DNA from 2 places in the Microbacterium sp. CFBP 8801 genome. Region 1 is predicted to be linked to the other one. Evidence: predicted binding sites of a transcription regulator. Region 1 holds the regulator's gene; the other holds the start of a gene.
What was found. The regulator HspR, encoded in region 1, represses chaperone genes until heat shock. The targets are predictions, from matches to a motif close to AAGTTGAGTCNNNNNGACTCAACTT.
Positions count from the first base shown of each region.

Region 2: IFR11_RS09530 (Hsp20/alpha crystallin family protein) is a predicted target of HspR. The motif match lies at 2,443-2,467, and genes of this name have one in related genera.

Region 1 is NZ_JACYNU010000007.1:125,921-131,889, reverse strand. Features, by position in the region: gene IFR11_RS10420 (ABC transporter ATP-binding protein) at 1-1,626, opposite strand, end outside; gene IFR11_RS10415 (hypothetical protein) at 1,754-2,347, shown strand; gene IFR11_RS10410 (heat shock protein transcriptional repressor HspR) at 2,435-2,872, opposite strand; gene IFR11_RS10405 (DnaJ C-terminal domain-containing protein) at 2,969-3,964, opposite strand; gene IFR11_RS10400 (nucleotide exchange factor GrpE) at 3,976-4,590, opposite strand; gene dnaK (molecular chaperone DnaK) at 4,600-5,969, opposite strand, start outside.
Region 2 is NZ_JACYNU010000006.1:147,659-153,627, reverse strand. Features, by position in the region: gene IFR11_RS09545 (methyltransferase domain-containing protein) at 1-314, shown strand, start outside; gene IFR11_RS09540 (FAD-dependent monooxygenase) at 307-1,425, shown strand; gene IFR11_RS09535 (UbiA family prenyltransferase) at 1,448-2,272, opposite strand; gene IFR11_RS09530 (Hsp20/alpha crystallin family protein) at 2,519-2,974, shown strand; gene IFR11_RS09525 (hypothetical protein) at 3,032-3,394, opposite strand; gene IFR11_RS09520 (NAD(P)/FAD-dependent oxidoreductase) at 3,682-4,902, shown strand; gene IFR11_RS09515 (SRPBCC family protein) at 5,046-5,498, shown strand; gene IFR11_RS09510 (aldo/keto reductase) at 5,562-5,969, opposite strand, start outside.

The DNA of each region.
Region 1 (5,969 bases):
GAGCACGACGATCCGGTCGGCGCCGGTGATGGTCGAGACGCGCTGCGCGACGACGATCTTCGTCACCTCGGGGAGCTCTTGCCACAACGCCTGCCGCAATCGGGCGTCGGTGCTGAGGTCGAGGGCCGAGAACGAGTCGTCGAAGACGAGCACCGCCGGCCGGTGCACGATCGCTCGGGCGATGGCGAGGCGCTGGCGCTGCCCGCCCGAGACGTTGGTGCCGCCCTGGGCGATCTTGCCGTCGAGGCCGCCCTCCATCGCCTCGACGAAGTCGCGACCCTGGGCGATCTCGAGCGCGTGCCACAGTTCGTCGTCGGTGGCGTCTTCGCGACCGAAACGCAGGTTGGACGCCACCGTGCCGCTGAACAGGAACGGGCGCTGCGGCACCAGGCCGATGCTCTTCCACAGCAGGTCGAGGTCGGCCTCGCGCACGTCGACGCCGCCGACGCGGACGGCACCCGCCGTCACGTCGAACAGACGCGGGAGCAGGGAGACGAGGGTCGTCTTTCCCGCCCCCGTCGATCCGACGATCGCCACGGTCTCGCCGGGGTGGGCCGCGAACGTGACGCCCGACACCACGGGCGACTCGGCTCCCGGGTACGCGAAGGCGACGTCGTCGAACTCGACGGTTCCGACCGAGGGGAAGACGGTCACCGGGTTCGCCGGACGCTCGAGCGTCGAGTGACTGTCGAGCACCTCTCCGATGCGCTCGGCCGACACGGCCGCGCGCGGGATCATCACCGTCATGAAGCTCGCCATGAGCACGCCCATGAGGATCTGCGCCACGTACTGCATGAACGCGAAGAGGGTACCGATCTGCACGCCGCCGGCGTCGACCTGGATGCCGCCGAACCAGATGACTCCGACGACGGTGACGTTGAGCACCAGCATCGCCAGGGGGAACAGCAGCACGAAGAGCGAGCCCACCTTGCGACCGACGTCCATGATGTCGGTGTTCGCCTCGCGGAAGCGCTCTTCTTCGATGCGCTCGCGCACGAAGGCGCGCACCACACGCACTCCGGTCAGCTGCTCGCGCATCACCCGGTTCACGGCGTCGAGCTTGGACTGGTAGCTGCGGAACAGCGGCACCATGCGGGCGATGATGAGGGCGACCGCGACCAGCAGGATCGGAACGGCGACGCCGAGCAGCCAGCTGAGACCGACGTCTTGCTGCAACGCCATGAAGATGCCGCCGAGGGCGAGCAGCGGGGCGCTGACGAGCATGGTGGCGCCCATCATCGCGAGCATCTGCACCTGCTGCACGTCGTTCGTGTTGCGCGTGATGAGGGAACCGGCGCCGAACTGCGACAGTTCACGCTCGGAGAAGCCGCTGACCTTCTCGAACAGATCGAGCCGGATGTCGCGGCCCGCGGCCATGGCGGCGCGCGCGGCGAAGTAGGTCGCGACGACCGAGGCGACGATCTGCCCGAGCGAGATGCCGAGCATGATCATGCCCTGCGACCAGATGAACCCCGTGTCGCCCTGGGCGACGCCGCGATCGATGATGTCGGCGTTCAGGCGCGGCAGATAGAGGGATGCCATCGCCGCGACGAACTGGAACACCAGCAGCGCCACGAGGAGCCAGCGGTACCGGGACAGGTAGCGGACGAGGATATTGCCGAGCATGGGACCTCCGGAGCAGGTCTGACGCGGCCGCCGTGACCGCGAAGACCAGCCTGGCACCAACCTCCGACACCGGGGAACCATTTCTGCAACTCAGCGCCCGTTCGGTCGCGGCTCGTAGGGTGGAGCCATGTCTCGACTGCAGGCCGACGCCGCCGCCGACCTCTGGGTGCCCGTGACCGGTTCACTCGGCCTCCGCGGCCGACGACACCGCAAGGCCGCCATCGGCATGCTGCTCGGCCAGGCCGCCCGCACGACGGGCACCGCCCCCCGCCCCGGCGGCGGCGCCTTCGCGTGGATGCTGAGTCAAGCCGCTCCGCTGCTCATGCGTCGCGCCGGTGGCCGCGTTCTGGTGTGGGTGTGGAAGAGCGCGCCCGAGCTGCTCGTCGTGATGGCACAGCTGCAAGAGGCCACCGCGCAGCTGCGCACCGCGCGCGCGATGATGCCGATGGAGTACGACGACACGGAGTCGTTCCGCAATCCGCACCTCGGCGTCGGCGAGAAGCTCGCGATGCCGCTGCCGATCGATCCGAAGACTCCCCCGTTCGCGACCTACACGTGGGACACGGGCTCGCACTTCGTCACGGTGACGGCGGTGTGCGCCGACCGCGAGCGGTTCGGCACCGTCATCGGCGCGGTCGACGACATCGCACGCACGCTCCGCGTCGTCGACGACCTCTCGGTCGGAGAGACGCCGACGGTGCTGCGGATCGATCCGGCCTGAGCCGCTGCCCCACTCCGGCCGAGCCGTCGGGGCACCGTATGCACAGACCCTTCGACGCGCTCAGAACCTCGGTGCCGCGACGGGATGTCAGTCGTCGTGGATGTCGCGCGGGCGCCAGAGCACGATGTCGGTCGCGCGACGCACGCGCGAGCCGTGGCGGAGCGTCACGACCGAGCCGGTCGCGCCGGCGGCGAAGACGCGCGCACCGGGGCGGGACTGCCGCTCGATCGTGAGCTGCCGCTCGAGGTCGTTCACGCGGCGGGCGAGATCGTGCACGCGCTCCTCGAGGGCGAGGAGGCGCGCGATCGCGGGAAGGCTCATGCCTTCCCCCGACAGGCGGGCGACCTCGCGCAACTGCTGCACGTGGCGGCTCGAGTAGCGACGCGACCCGCCCTGGGTGCGCGCGGGCACGACGAGACCGAGCCGGTCGTACTGCCGCAGCGTCTGCGGGTGCATGTTCGACAGCTCGGCGGCGGCGGCGATGGCGAAGATCGGGGCGTCTTCGTCGATCTCTCTCTCGGACACGTCTTCACCTCTTTCGTCGTGCCGGGTGCGAGTGCCGGGTTCTCGGCATCCTGACGTATCGGATGCCGAGAACCGCGACGACGCGCGTGGGATGCGTCAGCGCGCCTTGGCCATCAGGTCGGCGCGCGGGTTCTCTTTCGGTTCGAGCTCGTGGAAACGCTCGAGGGCCTCGCGGGCCGCGTCGTCGAGGTGCGTGGGCACCGCGACCTGGACCTCGGCGAGCAGGTCGCCGACGCCCTTGGTCGACTCGATCCCGCGTCCCTTGACGCGCAGCACCCGTCCCGACGGGGTGCCGGGGGCGACGCGCAGTCGCACCGGCTCCCCCCCGAGTGTCGGGACCTCGATCGTGGCGCCCAGAGCCGCCTCGGTGAAGGTGACCGGCACCGTGACCCGCAGGTGGAGGCCGTCGCGCGTGAACACCGGGTGCGGACGCACCGCGACGGTCACGACGATGTCGCCGCTCTCGCCGCCGTCGGGCGACTTGCGTCCGCGGCCGCGCAGGCGGATCTTCTGCCCGTCCGACACCCCGGCCGGGATCTTCACCTTGAACGGGACGTTGTCTTCGCCCTGCAGGGTGATCGTCTCGCCCTTGGCCGCCGTGACGAAGTCGATCGTCGTGCGCGCCGTGACGTCGGATCCGCGCTGCGGTCCGCCGTAACCGCGGTATCCGCCCGAGGTCTGACCGAACCGGCCGGAACCGAAACCGGCGCCGCCCTGCTGGTCGAACATCGAGAAGAAGTCGTCGAAGCCCCCCGGAGGAGCCCCGGCGCCGCCACTGCGCGGTTGACCGAACCGGCTGAAGACGTCGTCGAAACCGCCGCCGCCGCCGGTACCCGGTGCCGAGAAGCGCGCCCCCGAGCCCATGGCCCGGATCTGGTCGTACTCCTCGCGCTGCTCCGGATCGTTGAGCACCGAGTAGGCCTCGCTGATCTCCTTGAACTTGGCCTCGGCCTTCGCGTCACCCGGGTTCGAGTCGGGGTGGTACTGGCGCGCGAGCTTGCGGTAGGTCTTCTTCAGATCGGCCGCGCTGACGCTCTTGTCGACGCCGAGGACCTTGTAGAAGTCCTTGTCGAACCAGTCCTGACTCGCCATGTGTCCTCCTCTTAGGCCGGCACGGCGACGACGACCTTGGCCGGTCGCAGCTCGATCGAGCCGAGGCGGTAACCGACCTCGACGACCTCGAGGATCGTCGTCTCGGTCACGCCGGGGGTGGGCGCCTGGAAGATGGCCTCGTGCTGCTGCGGGTCGAAGACGTCGCCGACGGCGCCGTACGACACCACGCCGAGGCGCTCGGCCACGGCCCGCACCTTGTCGCCGATGGCGGCGAAGGGCGTGCCCTCGACGAGGTCGCCGTGCTTGACCGCGCGGTCGAGGTCGTCCATGACGGGCAGCAGGCCCTTCACGGCTTCGCCCTTGGCCCGCTCGATCTCGCGCTCGCGCTGGTCTTCGGTGCGCCGGCGGTAGTTGGCGTACTCGGCCTGCAGCCGCTTGAGGTCGATCAGCAGCGAGGCCTCCTTGTCGGAGGAAGCCCCCTCTGCCGCGGCCTCGGGCGTCTGCTCGGCGCCGAGGATGTCGTCGATGGTCAGACCGTCGGCATCCGCGTCGGTCGTCTCGGACTGCTCGCCCGACGGCGCGGGGCCGGAGGTGTTCTCCTCCGGCCCCGTTTCGTCAGGACCGGCGCCCGAGCCCGTGGGCTGTTCGTCGTCCTTGTGTGCCATGGTCTCTGCTTACTTCTTCGTCTCGTCGGTCGGCTCGTCGTCGACGACCTCGGCGTCGATGACGTCTTCCTCGGGGTTCGGCGTCTCACCGTTGCCGGGCTGGCCGACGTTGGGGTCGGCGGGCTCGCCCGCGGCCTGCGACGAGGCGTAGATGGCCTCGCCGAGCTTGCCCTGGCTGGCGTTCAGCTTGTCGAACGCGGTCTTGACCGCGTCGTCGTCATCGCCGGCGAGTGCCGTCTTGAGCGCGTCGACATCGCCCTGGACCTCGGTCTTGACCTCGGCGGGGAGCTTGTCTTCGTTCTCTTTGATCAGCTTCTCGATCGAGTACGACAGGGTCTCGGCCTGGTTGCGGGTCTCGGCGGACTCGCGGCGCTTCTTGTCGTCGGCCGCGTTCTCTTCGGCCTCGCGCACCATGCGCTCGATGTCTTCCTTGGGCAGCGACGAGCCACCCGTGATCGTCATCGACTGCTCCTTGCCGGTGCCCTTGTCCTTCGCCGAGACGTGGACGATGCCGTTCGCGTCGATGTCGAAGGTGACCTCCACCTGCGGGATGCCACGGGGGGCCGGGGCGATGCCGGTGAGCTCGAAGGTGCCGAGCGGCTTGTTGTCGCGGGTGAACTCGCGCTCGCCCTGGAAGACCTGGATCGCGACCGACGGCTGGTTGTCGTCGGCGGTGGTGAAGGTCTCGCTGCGCTTGGTCGGGATGGCCGTGTTGCGCTCGATGAGCTTGGTCATGATGCCGCCCTTGGTCTCGATACCGAGGCTCAGGGGGGTGACGTCGATGAGCAGCACGTCCTTGCGCTCACCCTTGAGGACACCGGCCTGCAGGGCTGCGCCCACGGCCACGACCTCGTCGGGGTTGACGCCCTTGTTGGCGTCCTTGCCGGTCTCCTTCTTCACGAGCTCGGCGACCGCGGGCATGCGGGTCGAGCCGCCCACGAGCACCACGTGCGCGATGTCCTCCACCTTGACGCCGGCCTCGCGGATGACGTCGGAGAAGGGCTTGCGCGTGCGGTCGAGGAGGTCCTTGGTGAGGTCCTCGAACTTGGCGCGCGTGAGGGTCTCGCTGAGCGAGACGGGGCCCGAGTCGGTGAGCGACAGGTAGGGCAGGTTGATGGAGGTCGAGGTCGAGCTCGACAGCTCCTTCTTGGCCTGCTCGGCCGCTTCCTTCAGACGCTGCAGGGCGATCTTGTCGCCCGAGACGTCGACACCAGTCGTGTCCTTGAACTGCTTGATGAGGTAGTCGACGACCCGCTGGTCCCAGTCGTCGCCACCGAGGCGGTTGTCGCCCGAGGTGGAGCGCACCTGGATGGTGGAGAAGTCGTCGTCCTTGCCCACTTCGAGCAGCGAGACGTCGAACGTTCCGCCACCGAGGTCGA
Region 2 (5,969 bases), on a different contig from region 1:
TCGTGTCGAACCACGTGCTGCACCACCTCGACGCCGCCGCCCTGGCGACGTTCGCCGAGGACTCGCTCGCCCTCTCGAGCGGTCGGGTGCTGCACGCCGACATCGCCCGAGGCCGACTCGCGTACGCCCTGTACGCCGCGGGGATCGCCCCGCTGTCGGCCGGCACGTTTCTGCGCGTCGACGGACTGCGCTCGATCCGCCGCAGCTATCGCGCCCCCGAGCTGGCCGCCGCGCTCGGAACACCCTGGCGGGTCGAGACGCCGGCGCCCTTCCGTGTTCTCGCCGTGGCCGAGGGGCGGGCGGAGCGTGCCTGAGGTGCTGGTGGTCGGAGCCGGACCCGTCGGTCTCGCCCTGGCGGCCGACCTGCGGGTGCGCGGGGTCGACGTCGAGATCGTCGAGAAGCGCGCCGGCACCGGATCAGGGTCGCGGGCCATCGGCATCCACTCCCCCGCTCTCGCCCTCCTCGAGGCGTCGGGCGCGACCGAGGCCCTGCTGGCGCGCGCCGAGAGGATCGTCCGCGGCGAGGCGCGGGCCGACGGCCGGCTGCTCGCGGCGATCCGCTTCGATCGCCTGCGGGCGCGTCATCCGTACGTCGCCGCCCTCCCCCAGGCCGACACGATGGAGGTTCTGACCGGCCTCGCGCCGCGCGTGCGTCGGGGGGTCGCGATGACCGCCGTGCACGACGACGGTCAAGGCGTACGCGTGCGCGCCACCGGTCCGCGCGGTGACGAGGAGATCCGCGCCCGCGTCGTCGTCGTGGCCTCGGGATGGGCGGGCCGCGACCTCGCGTACCGCCCCGGCGCCGTTCGGACGCACCACTACCCCGACCGCTACGTCATGGCCGACGTCGTCGCTCCCGGCGGTCCCGTCGCCCGGGTGCACCTGGAACGCCAGGGCGTGCTGGAGTCGTTCCCGCTGCCCGGCGGACGCCGCCGGCTGGTGGCGTGGGCGGGCACCGACGAGGTGGCGGATGCCGTCGGCACCCTCGAGCGGGCCGTCGCCGAGCGCGCGGGGCTCGAGGTCGACATCGCCGAGGCGACGACGTTCCGCGTGCGGCGCGCCGTGGCTCCGGCGCTGCGGCGCGGCCGCGTCGTGGTGGTCGGCGACGCCGCCCACGAGGTGAGCCCCATCGGCGGTCAGGGGATGAACCTCGGGCTGCTCGACGCCCTCACGCTGGCCCCGCTGCTGCCCGGGTGGGTGCGGACGGGCGAGGCCGTCGGCCTCGGACGATGGGAGACCGACCGTCTGGCCTCGGCGCGGCACGCGGCGCGCCTGGCCTGGCTCAACACGCTGCTCGGGCGAGCCACGGGCCCGCTCGCCCACCCCCTGCGCACCGGGGCGCTGCGCACCATGCTGCGGGGGGCGGGGGGCGCGCTGTTCACGCGCGCGTACGCCATGCGACTGGATCGCGCCGCCCGCGACTGACGAGCCGCCCGGGCGGGAGGAGTCAGGTCACGACGAGTTGAGCGGCGAGCAGCAGCGCCGCCAGCATCGTGAGCTGGAACACCGCGCGTCCGGGCGCGCGCACGAGCACGAGCACCACGGCCGTGGCCGCCACCGCGATGACGGCGGCGAAGAAGATCGCGCCGAGCACCGTGGCATCCGTGCCGATCAGCACCGCCACCGCTCCGGCGACGACGCCGACCGCCGCGAGCACCACCGAGACCCGCGCACCGAGGCGGTGCGGAAGGCCCCGCACGCCCGTGCGCCGATCGTCGTCGAGGTCGCGAACGACGTTGGTCAGATGCACGGCCGCGCCGAGGGCGGCGCCCGCGAGCGACGCCCACGGGGCAGCCAGCGCGGGAGAGGCGAGGGACAGCGTCGCGAACGACGGGAAGAGCCCGAAACTCAGCACGAACGGCACGATCGACGCCGGCGTCGACTTCAGCCCGGCGTTGTAGGCCCACGCCGAGGCCAGGGCCACCGCGTGCGCGGCGACGAGTCCGGGGCCGAGCGGCACCGACAGGAGCACGGCGAGGAGCGCGGACGCCACGGCCACCCCGAGCGCACGTTCCGGAGTGATCGCTCCCCCGACGATGGGCTTGTCCGAGCGGCCGACGGCGGCGTCGCGCGCGCCGTCGATCGCGTCGTTCGACAGGCCCACCGACACCTGCCCGGCGAACACGGCCACCACCAGCAGCGCGAGTCGCCCGGGCTCGACCCCGGCGGCGAGGCCGAGGGCCAGCGACAGAACGGTCACGACCAGGGTCGGCCCCGGGTGGGTCGCGCCCCACAGCGCCCGCACGAGGGGCGGCTTCGCCGCGGCATCCATCACCCGATGACGCTACCGCGGCTGCGCACCCGGGCGGTCGACCCGCCCGGGCGCCTCACCACCACCACGTTGAGCGTCCAGGACACGCCGCCGAGACCGGCCCCGGCACGGCGCGTCTTGGACACTCGACGGTCTTGGCACTCTCCTATCGAGAGTGCTAATCTGCTGCCACGTTGAGCGCACAAGGCTCAACTTCATCGAACTCCGGATGCCGATATCCGGACCGACCGAAAAGGAGAACCGACCATGGCCACTTACGACCCCTTCCGCGACCTCGACCGCCTCGCGTCGACCCTTCTCGACGCCCGTCGCGGGGGCGGACCGCGCCGGATGCCGATGGACCTCTACCGCGACGGCGACCACTACGTGCTCTCGGCCGACCTTCCCGGGGTCGACCCGGGCTCGGTCGACATCGACGTCGACGGTCAGCTGCTGACCATCCGCGCCGAACGCACCCTCGCCACCGGCGACGACGTCAAGTGGATCACCCGCGAGCGCGAGACGGCCACCTTCGTCCGCCAGCTCAACCTCGGCCAGGGCATCGACACCGACGGCATCAGCGCCGCCTACCGCAACGGGGTGCTGTCGGTCACGATCCCGGTGAACGAGAAGGCGAAGCCGCGCCGCATCGCGGTGGCCACCGACGACCACGACGGCGTCATCCGCGCGCACGAGAGCGAACCGCAGCTCATCGAGCAGTAATCCATCGCGAAGAGAGGGGTCGGCCCGAACGGACCGACCCCTCTCTTCGCGCGTCGCTCAGAGGTCTTCGGGCGCCAGGTCGCCCTGGCCCTCTTCGCCGAGCTCGACGACGCCCGGGTCCTGACCCTGCGAGTCGGTGCCGGTGGACCCGGGGTGGATGTCGTCGAACGGGATGTCGGTGTCGTCGGCGGCGATCTCGGCCGGGTCTGCGCCCGTCGCGGTCGCGGGGGCGATGTCCTGCGGGTCGACGCCCTCGTCGAGGGCCGTCGTGGCATCCCACTCCGCCTGGGCGGGGTCGAGCGCGGGGTCGGGCTCGATCGAGGTGTCGCCGTCGCGCAGGGGCTGCACGCCCGCGATGCCGACGTCGGCGGCGGGGGTCGACGAGTCGGCGGGGGACGGGTCGATCGAGGCGTCGCTCATGAGGATCCTTTCGTCGAACGCACCGGGGTGCGTCACCGCTGATCGGCGGTGCCTCCATCCAACGATGCCGACGCGGCCGCGCCCCGCCCCTTGACAGGCCCGGCCCGCGCACGGACCACGCGCTTCGACGGGTGCGCCCCCGCTCCGGCGCGGGAGAAGCGCTCCTGCCGACGGCGAGCCCTCTTCGTCGTTCCCCAGCGCCCGGGTCATCCGCCCGACCGACGCTGTCAACCGGGTGGTATCCCGCTGCCGATGACGACACGGTGAGGGAGACGAGAGGATCCCCCATGAACGACTCGAGCCGCACCGTCGCTCGCGCCGACACCCCCCGCATCGTGATCATCGGCGGGGGCAACGCCGGACTGTCGGTGGCCGGACGCCTCCACCGGGCCCGCGCCGGAGACATCACCGTGATCGAGCCGCGGACGCAGCACGTCTTCGCGCCCCTCCAGTCGCACATCGCGGGAGGCGCGGCACGGGCCAGCGAGGCCGTCCGCGCGCAGGCCGACGTGATCCCCCCGGGCACCCGCTGGCTGCGCGACGAGGTCTTCACGGTGGATGCCGCGGCCCGCCGCGTGCATCTCGTGTCGGGCGGTCATCTCGACTACGACCAGCTCGTGGTGTGCGCCGGCCTGCGCATGGCATGGGAGCAGATCCCGGGCCTGCCCGAGGCCATGGCGGCACCGAACGGCATCTCGAACTACGACTACGACCTCGCCGCGAAAGCCTCACCGGTGCTGCGCGACCTGCGCTCCGGCACGGTCGTGTTCACCCAGCCGCCCGAGCCCGCGTCCTGCGGCGCGGCCGCGCAGAAGCCGATGTACCTCGCGTGCGACTGGTGGCGCGCGATCGGTGTGCGCGACGACCTGCGCGTGGTCTTCGTCGCCCCCGACCCCGTGCCCTTCGGCATCCCGGCCATCGACCGCGAGCTGCAGCGCAAACTCGACGAGTACGGCATCGAGGTGCACTACAGCCGCGAGGTGCGGTCGGTGGATGCCGAGGCGCAGACGATCACGATCGGTCACGGCGAGGCCGAAGAGACCCTGGCGTACGACGTGCTGCACGCGGTCCCTCCGCAGCGGGCGCCGGAGTGGATCGCCGGCAGCGGGCTGGCGGCATCCGACGATCCGCACGGGTTCGTCGACGTCGATCCCGAGACGCTGCAGCACACGCGGTATCCAGAGATCTGGTCGGTCGGCGATGCCGCCGCGGTGGCGACCCGCCGTTCCGGGGGCGCGATCCGGCAGCAGGCGAAAGCCCTCGTGAAGAACATGACGGCGGTGAGAGCCGGGCGCTCCCCCTCCGCGAAGTACGACGGCTACAGCGTCGTGCCGTTCACGGTGTCGCGCGGCACCGTCGTCTTCGCCGAGTTCGATCGTCAGGGGCGCCTGCAGCCCACGATCCCCTTCTGGCGTTCGCTGTATCGAGAGCGCGCCCTGTCGTGGATCGCCGACCGTCGGGGGCTGCCCTGGGTCTACTGGCACCTGATCCTGCGCGGTCGCGCCTAAGCCGCGGGGCGAATCCCCGAACGACCCCGGCGCGCCGCGCACGCCCATAGGGCACGCGAGCCGATCCCTCAACCCCGGGGGCAGCTCGCCCGTGACGAGCGAAGACTGGGACCAGCCCCGGAAACCACACGAAAGAGGACACCATGGCACAGGTCATCGAAACCATCGACGTCAACGTTCCCGTCCGCGTCGCCTACAACCAGTGGACGCAGTTCGAGGAGTTCCCGCACTTCATGAGCTTCGTCGAGTCGATCACGCAGAAGAGCGACACCCTCACGCACTGGAAGGTGAAGATCGCCGGTGCCGAGCGCGAGTTCGACGCCGAGATCACCGAGCAGCACCCCGACGAGCGCGTCGCCTGGAACAGCGTCGGCGGCGACGAGAACCACGCGGGTGTCGTGACGTTCCACCGTCTCTCCGACGACGAGACGCGCGTCACCGTGCAGATCGACTGGGAGCCCACCGGAGTCCTCGAGAAGCTCGGTGCCGTCTTCGGCGCCGACGACCACTCGGTGAAGAAGGACCTCGACAACTTCAAGAAGTACATCGAGTCGCGCGGTGCCGAGTCCGGCGCCTGGCGCGGCGACGTCAGCTGACGTCATAGACAGGAAAGCCGGGTCCACCCTTCGGGGCGGACCCGGCTTTCGCGTGTCAGACGCTCACCACTGCGGGTGGATCTCCGCCCGCAGACGGCGGTCGTAGACGTCACGCACCAACGCGTCGAAGGCGTCGAGGTCGAAGCCCTCGTCGAGGAGCTGTGCGGCCCCGGCGTTCGATGTGGCCTGCGCCACCGAACGGGCGCCCGGGATCACCGAGGTGATGCCCTCGCGCGAGGCGATCCACGCCAGCGTAGCGGCGGGCAGGGTGACTCCCTCGGGAAGCGAGGCCTTGAGCTCGTCGGCCGCGGCCACTCCCTCGGCGAACGGGACGCCCGAGAACGTCTCCCCCTTGTCGAACGCCTCGCCGTTGCGGTTGTACGTGCGGTGGTCGTCCTTGTCGAACGTCGTGTCGGCGGTGTATTTGCCCGAGAGCAGACCGCTCGCCAACGGCACGCGGGCCAACACGGC